Regions from separate parts of the Arthrobacter sp. Z4-13 genome, predicted to be linked through region 2. Evidence: riboswitches for the same ligand, from Rfam matches in the RefSeq annotation. Region 2 holds a riboswitch; each other region holds the start of a gene.
What was found. A riboswitch is a leader RNA that binds a small molecule or an ion and turns the genes downstream of it on or off. The one in region 2 is predicted to bind cyclic di-AMP.
Positions count from the first base shown of each region.

Region 1 (6,305 bases), 130 kb from region 2:
CCTGGGCCGAGGGGCGGGTCCCGGGTTCAGACTTGATGATGGAAGAGGCATCCAGGAAGGGCGCCTTGTTGGTGGCTGCGGCGAATTTCGAGCCGAACTCGCCGAAGGAAAGGTGCTGGGCCTTGTTTTCCACCAGGCCGAAGCTGGCAATGTCCCAGAACGCCGTGGAGCCGCCGACGCCGAGTACAACTTCGTACCCTTCGGGCGCGCGGAAGAACTGGCTGAGGCCCTCGCGGACGGAACCGACGAGGTTCTTGACCGGGGCCTGCCGGTGGGACGTACCCAGGATGTTCTTCGACGCGGCGGACAACGCATCAAATTGCTCCGGCCTGACCTTGGAAGGTCCAGCGCCGAACCGTCCGTCCTTGGGCTGCAGGTCGGCGGGAATAGTGATGCTGGTTTCGCTCACAGGTGCTCCAATTTCGGCATGGACACGGCTTTGGTCCGGACGGGTGTTGGTGGCCGGCAGCCGGTGATGGCTGCAACCAGGGCCTCCCTCATTCTGCCCTGTTGGTATGTATCGCCGGGAACCGGAACCGTCATAGTCCAGCCAATGAGACGGTACTGCCGCCAGCGGCAACTATTCGGACAAAGTCAAAATAGGCTAAGCTCTTCCACGGACTACGTCGCAGTGAAGGCGATACGGTGGGACAACGCAAGGTACTGCGCTCGAGGAGCTGAGCTGGATGACGGATCTGATCGATACTACGGAGATGTACCTTCGGACCATTCTGGAGCTCGAGGAAGAGAACATTGTTGCCCTTCGTGCCCGTATCGCCGAGCGGCTGCGCCACTCCGGGCCCACTGTCTCCCAGACCATCGGCCGAATGGAGCGGGACGGTCTGGTGGTTGTGTCCGGCGACCGCCATCTGGAGCTCACCGAGACGGGCCGGAAGCGCGCCACTGAAGTGATGCGCAAGCACCGCTTGGCGGAACGGCTCCTGGCTGACGTGATCGGACTGGACTGGGCCTACGTCCATGACGAGGCCTGCCGCTGGGAGCATGTGATGAGCGAGCGGGTGGAACGGCGCATTTACGAGATGTTGAACCACCCCACCGAGTCTCCCTACGGGAACCCGATCCCCGGCCTGGCGGCCCTGGGCGGCGTGCCGTCCCCTGGCTTTGCTGATGGAGCCATCAGCCTCCTCGAGGCGATGAAGTCCTACGGGCCCGCCTCGGCTGTGACTATCAGCAGGTTGGCCGAACCTATCCAGGTGGAGCCCGAACTGCTTTCACAGCTCGATGAGGGCGGCATCCGCCCGGGCGCTGCTGTGTCGCTGGAACGGGTGGGTGACTACATATCCGTCCGCGTTCCGGGCATAGAAGGGGCGCTTGAGTTGCCACCAGAGGTGGCCGCGCACGTCTTTGTAGCCGTCCGCTAGGGAACCACCCGGGCGTTTCCCTACCCCATGTGAGGTGGGTTACGCAAAGATAACGGAATTGTTACTTTGCACCATGAGCCTCTATAGTTAAAACGAAGTTGATATTTAAGCGTTACCTGATCTGGAGCCGAGCTCTGCCAGCAGATCAGGAGCACGAGTCGTAACTGGCAGAGGCGGGGGAACCACAAGCGGCAGCCGGGGGACTGCCTTGGGGTGAAGTCCGTCAGCAGCAAGCCTCTTCCAGTGAAGGATTCCTCCGGGGATATCTCTGTGCCGAAGCTTGCTAACGGCGGACCGGGTCTATGAACTCTCTGACCCGAATCCGACAGCTAACTTCGCAGGCTACCCAGAGAGGAACCCTTCTTGACCATGCAGAATTCCAGGGGACGCCGCCGCGCGGCGGTCCCTGCTTCGACACCGCGCGTTGTCGAAGTCATCACCTCGGAACGCCCCCGCGATCCGCAACGTGATGCGCGCCGGCGTCGGGGTCCCTTCCATCAGATCACTGAGTTCGCTGCTGCCAGCGGAATCGGCCAAAAGGCCGGCGCCGCACTGGCCGCGGCCGGGCTGGTTCTCACCGTGACCGTTCCGGCCACCAGTCCCGTGATGGCAACGGACGGCTCGGGAGCTGCTTCTGTTGCTGCGTCCGCTGTTGCCCCACAGCCGCAGGTTTCCGCGAAGGCCGAAGCCCAGATCGATTTCAGCCGCTCTGCTGTAGTCACCAAGGCGGACCCGGACGGAAAGCTGAAACAGCTGCTGAGTGCCCAGTCTGCCGGTGCCATAACCCGCGCTGCTTCCGCCGGAAGCCTCGGAGCCCCGCTCGCTGCGTTGAGCACTGCTTCGCCTTTCGGCTACCGCGTCAGCCCGATTACGGGCGGCTCCGGCGACTTCCACCGCGGGCAGGATTACGTAGCCCAATGCGGCACCTCGGTTTTGGCCGCGGCCACCGGAACCGTTACCTTCGTCGGCTGGCACCAGTACGGCGGCGGCAACCGCGTTGTGGTGGATCACGGCAACGGCCTGGAAACCACCTATAACCACCTGTCGTCCTTCAGCGTCAAGGAGGGGCAAACGGTTTCCCGCGGGGACGTTGTGGCCCTCAGCGGGACCACGGGAGCCTCCACGGGCTGCCATCTTCACTTCGAGGTCCAGGTCAACGGTGAAGTTGTTGACCCGACCGGCTGGCTCTAGTCAAATGACCGTGGACTCTCAAATGATGTTGACCTGCCGTGACCTGAATGTGACATTTACGCAAAACTGCTGTACCGTCTAACTCGCGTCAACTTTTCCGAAGTTGACGCTCTTGTGCGGATTGCCTAACTCTGCCACCGCTCAAGGTCCGTTCGCATTTCATCGTCTGGCAGGGGCGGGGGAACCAATTTTGGCCTTCAGCTTTGAAGGCCTTGGGGTTAAGTCGCAAAGCTTTCCACGGAAGCCGCGCGGCCGGGTGACTCCCATCCGAATCCGACAGCTCACCTCGCAGGCATTGGGAGAGGCTACCTTCGTGTCTTCACGCCATAATTCTGCGCGCCACCGTGCGCAAACGGTTCGTACCAACCCCCTGGACACCATGTCCAGGGCTGTTAGTGCCAATGCCGGGACAGTAGGTCGCCAGGCTGCAGTTATCGCAGCTGCGTCCGGACTCATCCTGACCATGGGCCTGCCGGCCAATGCAGCGGACACCACCGCTGGTGTTTCCGCTTCGACCGAATCCGGGTCCGCGCAGGCGGCCCTCGCCGTCACCGCGGCACCCACGGCTACCGTTTCCTTCGAGCGCCCGGTGGTCAAGACCATCGCCGCTCCCGTGCTGGAGCCGGTGACTGTCCAGTCAACCTCTGATGATGAAGACGACGACGCGGATGCGGCCACCGCTCCCACGGCCACCACTGCTTCCGAAGCAGCAGAGAAGGTCGTAGCGACCGCATCCTCCGCTGCTACCTCCGGAATTGCGGCCATCGCCTACACCGGCATCGGCAGCCCGTACGTCTGGGGCGGCACCACCCCCAATGGCTGGGACTGCTCAGGCTTCACCCAGTGGGTTTACGCCCAGGCCGGCATCAGCATCCCCCGCGTCAACGCCTGGACGGCAATGAAGCCCACCTCCACGCCGCAGCCCGGTGACCTGGTTATGCAGAACGGCGGCGCGCACGTTGGTATCTACGTCGGCAACGGCATGATGATCAGCGCCCTGAACCCCTCCCAGGGAACGCTGCTGCACGCGGCCGCTGCTACCGGCTCCTCCGCGTTCTACACCATGAACTAGTTCTTCGACCTTACGGTCCAAGGGCTTTTTCTTTGCCCAAACACGCTTTTCGCTAAATCACCACATCCCCCGTTCGGGGCGTGCCGGCGTACCCCCAAGATGCCGGCGCGTCCAGTCCCCTTTGGCTGCCTACACGCGGTTTGAAGGAAAACGAAAGAGAGAACTGATGACTACTCGTGCAACCGCACGGCACCGCGCCGAGGTCACCAAAACCAACTCGCTCGCCATCATTGCCAAGGCTGTCGGCGACAACGCCGGCGGCGTAGGACGCCAGGCAGCTGTTATCGCAGCCGCCTCCGGCCTGGTCCTGACCAGCGGCCTCGCAGCCAACGCCGCCGATGCCAACGTTCAGCGTGACTCCGCTCCGGCTTCCACCCTGGAAGTTGAATCAACGGTTGAGGCTCCGATCTCCGCTGCTTCCACCATTGCCATTTCCTTCGAGAAGCCTGCTGTGACCACCACGCCGGCTCCCGTTGTTGAGGCGCCCGAACCCGAGCCCGAGGTTGAGGTCCAGGAAGCTGCTCCGGCTCCGGCTCCTGCTCCCGCCGCTCCCGCCGCAGGGACAGCCGCTGTCGCCAAGGTGACCGCCACAGCTCCGGCCGCTGCAGCCCCCGCCGCTCCTGCCTCGGCAAGCGGCAAGGGTGCAGCCATCCTGTCCGCCGCCTACGCCCAGCTCGGCGTTACGCAGGACTGCACCATGCTGGTGACCAACTCCCTGGCTGCCGTTGGCATCAACTTCCATGACTGGCCGGCAGGCTACCTGTCCCTGGGCCGCACGGTGAGCGCTGCCGAGGCTCAGCCGGGCGACCTCATCTACTACGCCGACGGCGGAGCCGGCATGGCGCACATTGCCGTCTATGCCGGAAACGGCCAGGCGGTGCATGGCGGCTACAACGGCAACCAGACCGTTGTCTTCAGTGCCAACGTCGGCTCCGGCCCGGTGTTCATCCGCGTCGACTGACACCCGCAGCCGCGGTTTGCGCTGCTGATCAAGACACTCACAGGACCCCTGCCCTACGCGGCAGGGGTCCTGTCTGTTAACCCCCGGCAGGGGCGGGCACTCCACCGAGTTTCGGCCGGACACGGCAACCCCGGCAACTGTTATTAGCTGATAGTGCACTTCTTTGTTTACTCTTGTGGTGTCGATCCATAGCCCGGACATGCCGAGGGCAGCCGGCCCTCGTGCCCCTGACGGGTGCGGCCGTGAAGAGGTACGTGCATGCGCACTCTCGTTCTGAATGCTGGATATGAACCGCTGGCGGTTATTACCTTCCGCCGGGCGCTGGTGCTTGTGCTCACGGGCAAGGCGAGCGTTGTGGCTGAAGGGGACGACCCCGTGGTGGGCCCCCAGGAGATCCTGGGCCGCCCGTCCGTGATCCTCCTGAACCGCTACATCCGTCCCAGATACAACCAGTCGACGGCGGTCAGCCGCCGGGGCGTGCTCAGACGCGACGGGCACAAGTGCGCCTACTGCGGGAAAGCTGCGCACACCATCGACCATGTCCAGCCAAAGTCACGCGGGGGTGCTGAGTCCTGGGAGAACCTGGTGGCCGCCTGCCTGAGGTGCAACAACGTCAAAGGTGACCACACCCCGGCGGAAATGGGCTGGAAGCTGCGGTTCGTCCCCGAGCCGCCGCACGGCACCATCTGGCAGATCAAGGAACTCGAGAAGCCCACGCCCGCCTGGGATCCGTTCCTGCTGCCCGAGCGCGCTGCCTGATTCCAGATAGTTAGCCTCCGCCGTCACCGGACTAGGCTGGGGGAGTGGAGCAAAACCGGCTGGACTTCGATGCCCTGATCCTGGCCGGCGGCCGGTCGTCACGGCTGGGCGGGTTGCCCAAGCAAGGGTTGGTCTTTCACGGTGCCACGCTCCTGCAGCGGTCACTTGCCGCGGCCGCCGGGGCCTTCCGTACGGTGGTGGTTGGTCCCGATCCCGGCGCACTTCCCCCCGGTGTACTCTCCTGCCGGGAGCAGCCGGAGTTCGCAGGACCCGCTGCCGCTGTGGCTGCCGGCCTCGAAGCCCTGGCACAAGCCGGAGGCGAACGGACGTACACGCTGGTGCTGGCCTGCGACATGCCGCGGGTCTCGGCTGCCGTGCAGGTACTGAGGGAGGCATTGGAACAGGAGGAGTTCCAGGGCGACGGACTCATGGCATGCGCCGAGGACGGCAGGGCCCAGCAACTCGCGGGGTTTTACCGCACAGGCTTGTTAAAAAGGGCTGCTGGGGACCTGGCGTCGCGAGGTGCCTTAATCAACGGCTCCATGCGGGCGCTCCTTGCTAGTCTTGACCTGCAGCTTGTCACCGTCCCGGCCGGCTCCACCGATGATGTGGATACCTGGGATGATGCCGCCGCACTAGGAGTTGACGCCGGGATCCGGGACGAGGTCCAGGACCCGCGCGGCAGCAGTTGAATTGGGAGGCAGTGCGTGAAAAGCCAGGATGAAACGCTGGAGGAATGGTGCAGGTCCCTGCTCCAGGCTTATGAGCTTGAGGACGTCCAGGTGGACGTCAATGCCATCCTCGCCCTCGCGGGTGTAGCCGCCCACTCCGTTGTGCGGCCGGCGGCGCCACTGACTACCTTCATCGCCGGCTACGCCGCTGGCCTGGCCTCAGCAGCCGGACGCAGCACAGATGCCGCGTCCATGGAAGGGGCCCTGGC
Region 1 is NZ_CP096459.1:716,579-722,883, forward strand. It holds gene serC (phosphoserine transaminase) at 1-409, opposite strand, end outside; gene M1E07_RS05250 (metal-dependent transcriptional regulator) at 687-1,382, shown strand; cyclic di-AMP (ydaO/yuaA leader) riboswitch at 1,523-1,741, shown strand; gene M1E07_RS05255 (M23 family metallopeptidase) at 1,752-2,573, shown strand; cyclic di-AMP (ydaO/yuaA leader) riboswitch at 2,702-2,882, shown strand; gene M1E07_RS05260 (C40 family peptidase) at 2,953-3,645, shown strand; gene M1E07_RS05265 (NlpC/P60 family protein) at 3,812-4,606, shown strand; gene M1E07_RS05270 (HNH endonuclease) at 4,865-5,365, shown strand; gene mobA (molybdenum cofactor guanylyltransferase) at 5,410-6,057, shown strand; gene M1E07_RS05280 (DUF6457 domain-containing protein) at 6,073-6,305, shown strand, end outside.
Region 1: another riboswitch for cyclic di-AMP. It lies ahead of M1E07_RS05260 (C40 family peptidase); the one in region 2 lies ahead of M1E07_RS04685 (aggregation-promoting factor C-terminal-like domain-containing protein).

Region 2 (6,305 bases):
GTCCGCATATTGAGACAAAAGCGCTTAATGTGCCGCAGATCACAATTCTGAGCAATGGTCAGATTACTGATTATTGGCCTAACTTTTGGACCGCAGGCGTGCTTTGGCTGAACATAATTCGGCCGCACCCTTGTGCAAGGTCTTTTTCTTCAGACGTGCCGGGAATGCTGAAATCGCCCTAAAGCGTGCGCGCCTATGTCCAGCGGCACCCGGATTTCAGCTCTCCCATCCGGACGGGTCCCCTATCCGCGCCCTGGTGGTCGACGACGAGCCAAGCCTCTCCGAGCTCATGAGCATGGGTCTGCGCATGGCCGGCTGGTCGGTGGCAGTGGCCGCCGACGGCCCTGAGGCAGTGAAACTGGCCAAGGACTTCCGCCCGGACGTCCTGGTTCTTGACGTGATGCTCCCAGGGTTCGACGGCGTCGAGCTGCTGGGAAGGATCCGCACCTTCGCGCCCGAGGTACCAGCGTTGTTCCTCACAGCCAAGGACGCAATCCAGGACAGGATCGTGGGACTGGCGGCCGGCGGCGACGACTACGTCACCAAGCCTTTCAGCATGGAGGAGGTCCTGCTTCGGCTGCACCGCCTGGTCCAGCGCTCCGGAGTTGCCGCCATGGATACAGCCGAGCTGGTGGTGGGCGACCTGGTGCTCAACGTGGATACCCGGGAGGTGACGCGGGCGGGCGAGGAGCTGCAGCTCACGGCCACCCAGTTCGAGCTGCTCCGGTACCTCATGGAGAATCCCAAGCGCGTCATCAGCAAGGCCCAGATCCTGGACCGTGTGTGGGACTACGACTTCGGCGGCCAAGCCAACATTGTGGAGCTCTACATCTCCTACCTGCGCAAAAAGGTGGACGCCGTGCATCCGCCAATGATCCACACCGTGCGCGGTGCCGGGTACGTCATCAAGCCTGCGGAGTAGGCGAACCATGGCGTCACCCCGGGCAACCGGACCGCACCGCCGGAGCTGGCTCAGGCCCGGCACCTGGCACTTGCGCACCCGTCTCGTCCTTCTGGCCATGGCCCTGCTGATCGCGATTTGCGGTGCAGTGGGCGTTGCCAGCTATGCCTCCATGAATGCATTCCTCACCCGCCAGCTGGACGAACAACTGAGCCAGGCGGCGGAGCGCTCCAACAATCCGGGCCGACCTCCGGGCGGGGGATTCAACGGACGCGACCCGCTTGACGCCCGCGGCCAAAGCGTGGGAACCATGAACGCCCGCATCCTGAATGGCCAAGTCACCGGCGGCGGATACCTCACCTCGGACACCACACGCTCTGCGCTTTCCAGTGAAGACAAGCAGGCCCTGCTGGCACTGGTGACGGATGCGCAGCCAGTGGACCGCACCCTGTCATTTGGTGATTACCGGCTGATAGCGGTGCAAACCAACTTCAGTGATGTCCTGGTGACCGGACTCCCCCTCGCCGGCAAGCAAAGCACGCTCACTTCCCTGGTGTGGACGTTTGTTTTCGTCTCCTTGGGCGGTCTGCTGCTGATCGGGCTGGTGGGCACCGTACTCATCCGCCGCACCATGAAGCCCCTCGAACAATTGTCCGAGGTTGCGACGCGGGTCTCGAAGTTGCCGCTCGATGCCGGCGAGGTGGCACTCGCGGAGCGTGTCCCGCCGTCGAACTCCAATCCGGGAACGGAAGTAGGCAGCGTGGGGCACGCGCTCAACCTCATGCTGGAAAACGTGGCAAATGCGCTGCAGGCGCGGCAGAAGATCGAAACGAAGGTGCGGCAGTTTGTGGCCGACGCCTCCCACGAGCTCCGTACTCCCCTGACCGCCATCCGCGGCTACACCGAACTGATGAGGATGACCGAGGATTTCACCCCCGACGGCGCAAAGTCGCTGGCCCGTGTGCAGAGCCAGTCGGAGCGGATGACCGCCTTGGTTGAAGACCTGCTGCTGCTGGCCCGGCTCGATGAAGGCCAGCCGCTGAAGCTCAGCGAGGTGGACCTCACGCAGCTGGTGGTCGAAAGCGTCAGTGACGAAAAGGTGATGGCACCCGGCCACAACTGGCGGCTGCAGCTTCCGGACGAGCCTGTTGTGGTCAACGGTGACCCCTCCCAGCTGCGCCAGGTGCTGATGAATCTGTTGTCGAACGCACGCAAACACACCCCGGAAGGAACCACGGTTGTTACGGGAGTGGCCAGGACAGTGGAGGGTGCTGCGCTGGTAACGGTAACGGACGACGGCGGCGGGATCCCTGCAGGGTTCGTGGACCATGTCTTTTCACGTTTCGCCCGCGCAGATGCGGCGCGTAAGGGCGCGGGAGGCCAGTCCGGGGCTTCAGCGGCTGAAGGGACGAGCGGACTTGGGTTGTCCATCGTGGAGTCCATCGTCGAGGCCCACGGAGGAAGGGTAACGGTGACATCACGGCCGGGGCGCACCGAATTCGCCTTGCGGCTACCGACCCGGTGACCGTAGCGACAAGGCGACGCGCCGCCACCGTGATCTCTGTTACCAAAATGTGACTTGAGCTTCGAATTCCTGTACCGTCGTTTAGGTACGGTTCCCGTTCGGGTCGTATATCCGGATGACGCCAAGCTCTGCCACTTCCCGGATTTCTCTTGAACCAAGGCAGAGGCGGGGGACCCACCGTCCCGGGCACTGATTGCCCTTGGGGTTAAGCCAGCACGTGATCTTTCCGTCTGGCCGGATGCCCTCATCCGAACCCGACAGCTAACTCCGCAGGTGTGAGAGGCGATTCATCATGTTCAAATTCCTGGCACAGCCACGCCCGAAAAACGAGTCTGCACCGCAGGCCGCACCGGAAACCGGCAAAATCCCTTCCCTCGGCAAGCGCGCCGCTGTGGTGGCCGCGTCATGCGCACTCCTCATTGGAGTGGGAGCCGCGGGACAGGCGACCGAATCCAGCATCCGCGTAGCAGCCACCGAGACGCAGGCCGCCGAGGCGCAGTCCAACCTCAGCATCGAGAAGAGCGAGATCACGGCGAAGCCTGCGCCTGAGCCCGCCGCGCCGGAGATAGCTGTAGCCCCGCAGGCTGCCGAGCCCGCACCGGCCCCTAAGCGCGCGCCGGCACCCGCTCCGGCCCCTAAGCCCGCACCGGCACCTGCGCCTAAGCCTGCGCCTGCTCCGGCCCCTAAGCCCGCTCCTAAGCCTGCGCCCGTCGTCGCGGTCAATGATCCCGCCGGCGCCCAGGCTTACGCCGCCGGCCAGCTGGCGAAGTACGGATGGGCTCCTGACCAGATGCAGTGCCTGAAGACCCTGTGGACCAAGGAGTCGGACTGGACCACCACGGCCACCAACCCGAGCAGCGGCGCCTACGGCATCGTCCAGTCCCTGCCGGCTGAGAAGATGGCCAGCGCGGGTGCGGACTACCGCACCAACTACCGCACCCAGATCAACTGGGGCCTGAACTACATCCAGGAGCGCTACCAGTCCCCGTGTGGCGCGCTGAACTTCCACCTGTCGAACAACTGGTACTAAACCCACCGGATACCAAAACACTCAAGCCTTACGGCCCGTCCCTTCCAAAGAGGGGGCGGGCCGTAAGGGCATACTGTGATCCATGAAGTTCACTACCACCGTCCAGGGCAGCGGCAATAAAACCGGCATCGAAGTGCCGGAGCAGGTTGTTAAGGAGCTGGGAGCCGGCAAGCGGCCGCCTGTGGTGGTGACCATCAACGGCAAAAGCTATCGGAGCAGCATTGCTGTGATGGGCGGGCAAAACCTCATTTCGCTGAGCGCAGCCAACCGGGATTTCGTTGGTGTCGCAGCGGGAGACACCGTTGACGTTGACCTGGAACTGGACACGCAGCCCCGGATCGTTGAGGTTCCTGAAGACCTTGCGGCTGCCATGGCTGCGGAACCGGCGGCGCAGGAGTTCTACGCAACCTTGAGCTACAGCGCCCAGCGGCGGTACGTAGAGCCGCTGGGCGAAGCCAAAACTCCGGAGACGCGGTCGCGACGGATTGCCAAAGTGGTGGCGGACCTCAAAGCCGGAAAGAAATGACCGTCCGGCCCGCCTCGTCCTTGTCCACTTGGGCGACGACGGCACTGTAGTCAGGAATGTGCCATACCCCCCGCCGGCAGCGGTCCGGTGTTCGGCCCCCACGGCTACGGTTGGGAGGCCGGCCGCCACGCCGGCTGCGATGCCGGCGGGAGCGTCTTCAAACACCACTGCAACCGAAGGATCCACGCCAAGACCTGCAGCGGCCTTCAGGTATCCCTCGGGGTCCGGCTTGCCCCGGCTCACCAGCTCGGCTGTCACGACGGTGCCCGGCATGGCCAGCCCCGCTGCAGCCATCCGGATGTCAGCAAGGACCCGATCCGCGGACGTCACCAGTGCGACGGCGTCTGCGGGCAGGGCTGCCAGCAGCCGCGCCGCTCCGGGAAGGGGCAGGATGCCCTCGGTCCGGACGCGTTCCATGGCACCGAGTTCCGCTGTCAGCCCCGGCACGTCCGCCCCCGGCGGAGCGAAACGCCTGACGGTATCGCCTGCTTGGACGCCGTGTGACGTTCGGAGTATTTCCTCGATGTCCAGCCCGTAGCGCGACGCGAATTCACCCCACACCTGTTCCACCACTGCGGTGGAGTCCACCAGGGTGCCGTCCATGTCGAACAGGACGGCACGGCAGGTCAGGGTGCGGGCAGCAGCGGGTGTTGAGACGTTCACGGTCCCCATTGTGCTTTAGGCGCCGCGGGCAGGAATGTCACGACGGGTGCCAATGGCCAGTTGGTTTACGGTATGTCAGGCGTTGCGGCCCGGGATGTACTGGACTGCCCACCTGTTGCCGTCGGGATCGGCAAAGTACACGAAGTGGCCCCAGTCCTGCACGTCCACGTCGCTGACGTCTACCCCGTTGCCTTTCAGGTGCTGGTGGGCGGCCTGGATGTCGTTGACCACCAGCTGGAGGTTGGAGCCGGTACCGGGAGGTGCGTCAGTAAGCCCGTCCCCAATGCAAATCGAGCAGGCCGAGCCCGGAGGCGTCAGCTGGACAAAGCGGATGGAGTCCGTTGGCCGCTCATCAAAGTCGGCATTGAACCCCACCTTGTTGACGTAGAAGTCCTTGGCGCGGTCCACGTCGCTTACAGGGACGTACACAAGTTCGAGTTTCCAGTCCATCCGCACAGGCTAGCGGCGGGACGGTGAATGAAAAAGGCTTGAGGACTACCCTGCGATGCCGTAAAGGCGGTCGCCCGCGTCCCCGAGTCCGGGCACGATGTACGACTTCTCGTTGAGCTTTTCGTCGATCGAGGCCAGGACGATGGTCACGTTGGCGTCCGCAAGTTCTTCCTCGAGTTTGGCCAGGCCTTCCGGGGCGGCCAGGAGGCAGATGCACGTCACGTCCGAAGCTCCGCGCTTAAAGAGGAATTTGATGGCTTCGCGCAGGGTGCCGCCGGTTGCGAGCATGGGGTCCAGGACGAAGATCTGCCGGTCCGTGAGGTTCTCGGGGAGACGCTCGGCGTAGGTGATGATGTCCAGGGTTTCCTCGTCCCGGGCCATGCCCAGGAAGCCGACCTCTGCGGTGGGAACGAGTTTGGTCATGCCCTCAAGCATGCCCAGCCCGGCGCGCAGGATGGGGACCACCAGCGGAGTGGGCTTGGTGAACGCGGTGCCCACTGTGGTGCTGACCGGTGTTTCGATGGTGACGGGCTCGGTGCGGACCTCGCGGGTGGCCTCGTACGCAAGGAGTGTCACCAGCTCTTCCGTCAGTTGCCGGAAGACCGGGGACGGGGTGTTCTTGTCCCGCAGGACCGTGAGCTTATGGGCGACCAGCGGGTGGTCCACAACGAGAGTGCGCATGGGTCAAAACTATCACCCGGCTGCTGGTGCCCCTCTGCCGTCAGCCTCCCGCGCCCGTCCGCGAGGAGCCGCCGTCGCTCCCCCGTAAGGTGTCGCCGTCGTTCGTTTCGGAGGTGCCGGGACTGCCCGGAAGCGGGTCCCCGCTGTGGTCCTCGCGGAGGACCGGATGCTCGAATGTGGGTGCCGGGCCGGCGTGCTCCCGCTTCCGCATCAGGTGGAAGAGCCGGTGGGCAAGGATCACCATGCATACCCAGGCCAGCCCCAGGAGCCAGCCGGCCATGACGTCCGTCATCCAGTGGTGCCCAAGGAATACCCGGCTGAGGCCCATGGCAATGATGAAGATAACGCCGGCAGTGATTGCGGTGATCCTGGCCCAGAGCATCTGGAACTGGAGGCACATGATGTACACCAGGACGCCGATCACCACGGTTGTGTTGAGGGTATGGCCGCTGGGAAAGGACGGTGAGGACTCGAAGGGCGGCACTGCCTCAGCATGGTCCGGACGGGTCCTGCCAACCAGGCGCTTGCC
Region 2 is NZ_CP096459.1:581,876-588,180, reverse strand. It holds gene M1E07_RS04695 (response regulator transcription factor) at 173-922, shown strand; gene M1E07_RS04690 (sensor histidine kinase) at 930-2,426, shown strand; cyclic di-AMP (ydaO/yuaA leader) riboswitch at 2,569-2,713, shown strand; gene M1E07_RS04685 (aggregation-promoting factor C-terminal-like domain-containing protein) at 2,719-3,456, shown strand; gene M1E07_RS04680 (HAD-IA family hydrolase) at 3,485-4,645, opposite strand; gene M1E07_RS04675 (glyoxalase superfamily protein) at 4,721-5,095, opposite strand; gene upp (uracil phosphoribosyltransferase) at 5,141-5,776, opposite strand; gene M1E07_RS04665 (phosphatase PAP2 family protein) at 5,817-6,305, opposite strand, start outside.

Region 3 (6,305 bases), 1.6 Mb from region 2:
AAGCCCCCGAGCCGAAACTGCTCGTTCTCAACGACGCGCTGGCAAGGGAGCTGGGACTCGATCCGGAATATCTTCGGTCCGCGGAGGGCGTCCGGCTCCTCCTCGGGAACCACGTCCCGGAGGGATCGACGCCGGTGGCCCAGGCCTACGCGGGCCACCAGTTCGGCGGCTACTCGCCCCTGCTGGGGGACGGCCGCGCCCTCCTTCTCGGCGAGGTGACCGGCCGGGACGGCCGGCTGCGGGACGTCCATTTGAAAGGCTCGGGCCGCACTCCGTTCGCCCGCGCCGGGGACGGCCGCGCCGTCGTCGGACCCATGCTGCGGGAATACCTCGTGAGTGAGGCGATGCACGCACTCGGCATCCCCTCAACGCGTTCCCTCGCGGTGGTGGCCACCGGCCGGCCGGTGCGCCGCGACACCATGCTCCCGGGCGCTGTACTGACAAGGGTGGCCAGCAGCCACCTGCGCGTCGGCAGTTTCCAGTACGCACGGGCCACGGAAAACACGGACCTGTTGCGCCGCCTGGCGGACCACGCGATCAGCCGGCACCACCCCGCAGCCGCCCAGGCCGAAAACCCCTACCTGGCGCTTTTTGAAGCCGTCGTGTCCGCGCAGGCAAAACTGGTGGCCCAGTGGATGCTGGTGGGATTCGTCCACGGCGTGATGAACTCGGACAACATGACCATCTCCGGCGAAACCATCGACTACGGGCCCTGCGCCTTTATGGATGCCTTCAACCCAGCCGCGGTCTACAGCTCGATCGACGTAGGCGGGCGCTACGCCTACGCCAACCAGCCGGTCATCGCCGAATGGAACCTTGCCCGCCTCGCTGAGGCGATGCTGCCGCTCTTCAATGAGGACCAGGAACAGGCCGTAGCACCCGCGGTGGAAGCACTTGGCATGTTCCGCCGGCAATACAGTGACGCCTGGTTCGCCGGCATGAAAACCAAACTCGGTTTGGTGGAAGCCCCCGAGGGGAGCGCCGAGGCTGCAGAAGCCTCAGAGCTGGTGGACGGGCTGGTGGCCCTGTTGAAGGACGGACCAGTTGACTACACCTCGTTCTTCCGGAACCTCTCCGAGGCGGCAAGGGGGGATGACCGGCCTGCCCGCGGAATGGTCCTTGACCTGGCTGCCTTCGACGCCTGGGTTGGGCGGTGGCGGGCCCTGCAGCCGGACGCGGACCTGATGGACAGGGCCAATCCTGCCTACATCCCCCGCAACCACCTGGTAGAAGAAGCGCTCGCGGCAGCAACGGAGGGAGACCTTGATCCCTTCATCCGGCTCCTCGACGTGGTCCGTGCCCCGTTCAATGAAAGGCCAGGGCTGGAACGCTACACCGAGGGAGCGCCGGAGGACTTCGGCAGCTACCAGACTTTCTGCGGCACTTGAGCACCCCAGGCGCCGGGACACCGGCTGCCAGGAGGGGCCAGACGCAAAACAGGGGCGGCAGCCGGGAACAATCCCGTCTGCCGCCCCTGTTGGGGTGGTGTGACTACGCTACGCGGACGAAGGAAGCGCCGCTGAGCCAGCTGATGGAGTGGACTTCGGTCTTGAAACCGTCCACGCCGCCGCTGACAACCTGGCCGTTGCCGGCGAAGACGCCCACGTGGCCGGCGGTGATGACCAGGTCACCGGGAGCCGGGGTGCCCACAGTGGTGCCGTACTGGTAGAACTGGCCCGGGGCGAGGTCGCCGACGCTCTTGCCCACGGCGCGGAGAGCCTTCTCAACCATGGCGGTGCAGTCCTGCTGGACGCCCAGCTGGCCGTAAGCGTTCGCCAGGATGGCTGCGCCGGTACCGGTGCCGGTGGCTGCGGGAGCTGCCGGGGCGGGTGCCGCCGGAGCAGGCGCCGTGGAGGCGTAGGACAGGTTCATGGTGGTGGTTGCGGGAGCGGCAGCTACCGCGGCCTGGGCCGGAGCAGCGGCAGCAGCGACAGGAGCTGCGGCAGCGGTGCCGGCACCCGGGATCTGGATCTGGTCGCCGGGGTAAATGACCGCGGAGATTGCCAGCCCATTGGCGGACAGCACATCATTCAGGGCTACTCCGTTGGATGCCGAGATGGCGCCCAGGGTATCGCCGGAAACAACCGTGTGCACGTTGCCTGCAGCTGCTGCGGGGGCAGCCACTGCGGCAGCCGGTGCTGCGTAAGCCTGGGTGTTAGTGGTATCGGTGGTGTCCGGACCGGTTACGCCTGCGTGGGCCGGGGCGCCCACACCGAAGGCAATGCCGGATGCTGCTGCAACGGCGAGCGCCGGGCGGCCAAGCGACTTGGCCGAGACAGCCAAGCCCTGGAGCGCGATTGAGCGGTCCGGAGTCGCGCGGTGACGGGCGGTAATGGAATTTTTTGACACGGTTGATCGCCTCTCCCATGCCTGCGGGGTGAGCTGTCGGGTTCGGGCTGGAGATACCCGGCCGGGAGCAATTCCGAAATGAACGAAGGTGCTATCGACTTAACCCCAAGGCCTCGTGTGAGGCCGGGAAACTTGGTTCCCCCGTCCCTGCCAGCTGAAAAGCGTTGGTTCCCGGTTCAGTGGCAGGGCTCGGCATACTGAGGGGAATGTCCCGTTTGGGAGGGACACCTGAAGACCCTAACCCGACTTCGGTGCCATTGTCACGTTTGGGTAACATACGAGGTGTTCCTATCGCCTTTAGCAAACGACTGGACTCTTCAATAGCACGCACCTGACCTCGGAAGATACTTTCCGGTCCGGAGAGTCGTGTTGTATTGGTCACAAAACAGTAAAGGAACTCAAAAGCGCAGCCGGAAGCTTGCCCGAAAGCACCGCGCGGAGGAGGATATGGCCAGCCCGAGGAGGCCCCGTGATCCAGCTTGGAAAGTACGAGAAGTACCTGATTGAGGGATTTTTTGACGACTAGCGCGCGGGTGCACTGAGCCAGCGAACCTTCACCCGACGCGTTGCGTTCATCACGGGCAGCATGCCGGCAACCGCGGCGGCGATGCTGCTGCTGGGCTGCGAAGGCGGGACTGCGAACCTGGACCGTGACGCTGTTCCCGGTGCCCTTACCCAGGCCGGCGCCCAGCGCCACGTCGCCGGCTTCAAGGCAGCGGGGGAGTATCTCCGGGGCCAGGACTTCGTTGACGGCGAGCGCATCGCCATGACCGGCTACTGCTTCGGCGGCGGTATCACTTGGCAGGCGGCCACGGAGCTGGACGGGTTGAAGGCCACGGCGGCGGCGTGCACCACGGCTGCATGGAACGACACGTTCGCGTGGTTCGGCCGGCACCTCTAAACCCCGCCGTTCCGGGAGCGTACAGCTCGCCCTGTGCCGCCTGGAACCACTCCATAAACAGGAACTGGTACTGGCCCCGCGCTAGGCTTTTGCCATGCCCGACTTTGAACGGTTCCGGATCCTGCTCGAGGAGGAGCGGGAGCGGAAGGTTGCCCTCCTTCCGGCCCTCCGCGCAGACATCGCCTCCGCAAACTCGGCGCGCCAGGACTCGAATGTGGATGACGAACATGACCCGGAAGGCTCCACTATCGCCTTCGAACTGTCCCAGGCCTCGGCCCTGCTGAAGCAGAGCAGCGCAGGACTCGACCAGGTGGACGCAGCCCTGGCCAGGATCGCTGAGGGAACCTACGGAACCTGCGTCGTCTGCGGGGAACCGATTGCGGAAGGCAGGCTGGAGGCACGGCCGTGGACCCCGTTCTGCATCGGGCATGCCTCGGCAGGCCGCCGATGAGCAGCGGCGCGGATCAGGTGGCGGCCGCCGCTGAATTCGTTGACCGAACGCTGCAGAATGAGGGCGCCTGGTACCGGGCGGACGACGTCGAGGGCCGGCTGGGCGGGCGCCTGGCCTCCTACGGTTCCTCCGTTGGCGCTGTCCGGGGAACCATCCGGGACGCCCTGCGGAAGTACAAGGACTTCGATCACGACGGCGTGATACAGCTCGCGTCCGCCCTGTGGGGCCAGCCCCGGCCCGGCTCCAAGGCGGTCTATGAACGCCGGCTTGCCGCCGTGGTCCTCCTGCAATCCAAAGTGTCACTCCTGCGCCATTCGGACCTGACCCGGATCGAGGGCTTCCTGCGGTCCGCCGGGACCCGGGAACTGACAGACCCCCTGCTGGCCGACGTCGTGGCGCCGTTCCTGGCACGGCTCGGCGGGCGCGACCGGCAACGCGCGAGTGTTGTCCTTGCCCGCTGGCGGACCGACCCGGACAACCAGCTGCGCAGCGCTGCCGACTACCTTGAGCAGCACTCCAGACCCCAAGCACCACCACAAGGAGACACCCATGAACGAACCCTATGACTTGGAACGATTCGTCGCCGCGCAGGACAACGGCGGGACATACGAGCAGGCGCTGGCAGAACTGCAGATGGGCAGCAAGTCCGGCCACTGGATGTGGTTCGTTTTCCCGCAGATCGCAGGCCTGGGCCAAAGTCCCACATCCCGCCGTTACGCCATCAGCTCCCTCGAAGAAGCCCGGGAGTACCTGGCGCACCAAATTCTGGGCCCGCGGCTGCTCGAGTGCGCCCTGGCACTGACGAACCATTCCGGCCGTCCCGCCGAGGAGATCCTCGGCAGTATCGACGCACGGAAGCTGCACTCATCGATGACATTGTTCCTGCGGGCAGACCCCGAGGAAACCGTCTTCAAAACCGTCCTGGCGCAGTTCTTCGACGGCGAGCCGGACCCCGCCACTGACGAACTGCTCGCGGGCCGGGACGAAGACTAGCGCCGACGGCGGTGCCTCATGCATCCTGCGCAGGGCACCGTCGCCGGGGTCAGCCTGTAAAGTCCGGCGCGCTACGGCGAGGGGCTGCCGCCGTTGACGTTCAGCGTTTCCCCTATGACGTAGCTTGACTCCGGTGATGCCAGGAAAACATACGCCGGGGCGAGTTCCGCCGGCTGGCCTGCGCGGCCCAGAGGGGTGGACTGGCCGAACTCCGGCAGTTGCTCCTTGGGCTGGCCGCTGCTGACCTGCAGCGGCGTCCAGATGGGCCCAGGCGCTACAGCGTTGACCCGGATGCCCTTCGGCGCGAGCTGCTGGGCCAGTCCCTTGGTGAAGTTGTTGATGCTCCCCTTGGTGGTGGCGTAATCCAGCAGGGTAGGGGACGGGTTGTACGCCTGGATGGATGTGGTGTTGATGATGGTGGATCCTGCCGGCATGTGCGGGAGGGCAGCCTTGGTCAGCCAGAACATCGCGTACACATTGGTCTTCAAAGTGTGGTCGAACTGTTCGTCGGTGATGGCGGTCAGTTCCTCCTGCGCCACCTGCTTTCCGGCATTGTTGACCAGAATGTCCACTCCGCCGAGCACGGCCACGGCGGTGTCCACCACCTCCCGGCAGACAATCGGGTCCTTCAGGTCGCCGGGGACCTTGACGGCCTTGCGGCCTGCCGCCTCGACCAGTCCGGCGATGCGCGCTGCGTCCTCTTCCTCCTCCGGCAGGTAGGACAGGACGACGTCGGCCCCCTCGCGGGCGAAGGCGATGGCGGTGGCCGCCCCGATCCCTGAGTCCGCGCCCGTGACGATTGCCTTCCTGCCCTCCAGCCGGCCGGTCCCGCGGTAGGTGTTCTCGCCGAGGTCCGCTTTCGGCTCCAGCTCCGCGTCCAGGCCCGGCTCGGGCTGGTGCTGTTCCCGGGGAGAAATTTTCCCGTATGCAGTAACGGGGTCACGGAAGGTGTACTGGTCTGTCATGGTGGTCCTCCTGTTGCGTAGGGGTGGAACACGGGAAAACTAAGCATGCTTACCGTTCCCAGCCTAGGCAATGAATCCTGTCCCTGCCAACCCGGATTGCAGTCCTGGTTCAGTCGGGTTTCGAGTTCCGGTGGACCTCCACCAGCCTGACGTCCCTGAGGGTTCCCGAATCCACCACGGCTGTCATGTACGTGCAGGCAGGCTGGCGGCGCCGGTCAGTGGGGGAGCCCGGGTTCAGCAGCCGCAATCCTCCCGGCGAGGTGGTGTCCCACGGGATGTGGCTGTGCCCGAAGACCAGCACATCGGCGTCCGGGTAAAGCGCCTCGCAGCGCGCTTCCCGGCCCTTGGCCTGTCCGGTTTCGTGCACTATGGCGAAGCGGACACCCTCAAGTGTGGCGGCAGCCGTTTCAGGCAGCCGGCCGCGCAGGCCAGGACCGTCGTTATTGCCGTAGACGCCAATCAGGCGGCGGCTGCGGCGCTCAAGCTGGTCCAAAAGTTCCACCGTCACCCAGTCGCCGGCGTGGAACACCACATCGGCGCTTTCGACGGCGGCCCACAGTTGCGCCGGGAGCGCCTTGGCGCGCTTGGGCACATGGGTATCGGCGACCATGAGAAGGTTCAGCGGCATGGGAAAATCCTGCCACGC
Region 3 is NZ_CP096459.1:2,158,833-2,165,137, reverse strand. It holds gene M1E07_RS11720 (protein adenylyltransferase SelO) at 1-1,388, shown strand, start outside; gene M1E07_RS11715 (LysM peptidoglycan-binding domain-containing protein) at 1,492-2,349, opposite strand; cyclic di-AMP (ydaO/yuaA leader) riboswitch at 2,353-2,523, opposite strand; gene M1E07_RS11710 (dienelactone hydrolase family protein) at 2,936-3,250, shown strand; gene M1E07_RS11705 (TraR/DksA family transcriptional regulator) at 3,345-3,701, shown strand; gene M1E07_RS11700 (DNA alkylation repair protein) at 3,698-4,267, shown strand; gene M1E07_RS11695 (DUF1810 domain-containing protein) at 4,251-4,694, shown strand; gene M1E07_RS11690 (glucose 1-dehydrogenase) at 4,766-5,659, opposite strand; gene M1E07_RS11685 (metallophosphoesterase family protein) at 5,769-6,287, opposite strand.
Region 3: another riboswitch for cyclic di-AMP. It lies ahead of M1E07_RS11715 (LysM peptidoglycan-binding domain-containing protein); the one in region 2 lies ahead of M1E07_RS04685 (aggregation-promoting factor C-terminal-like domain-containing protein).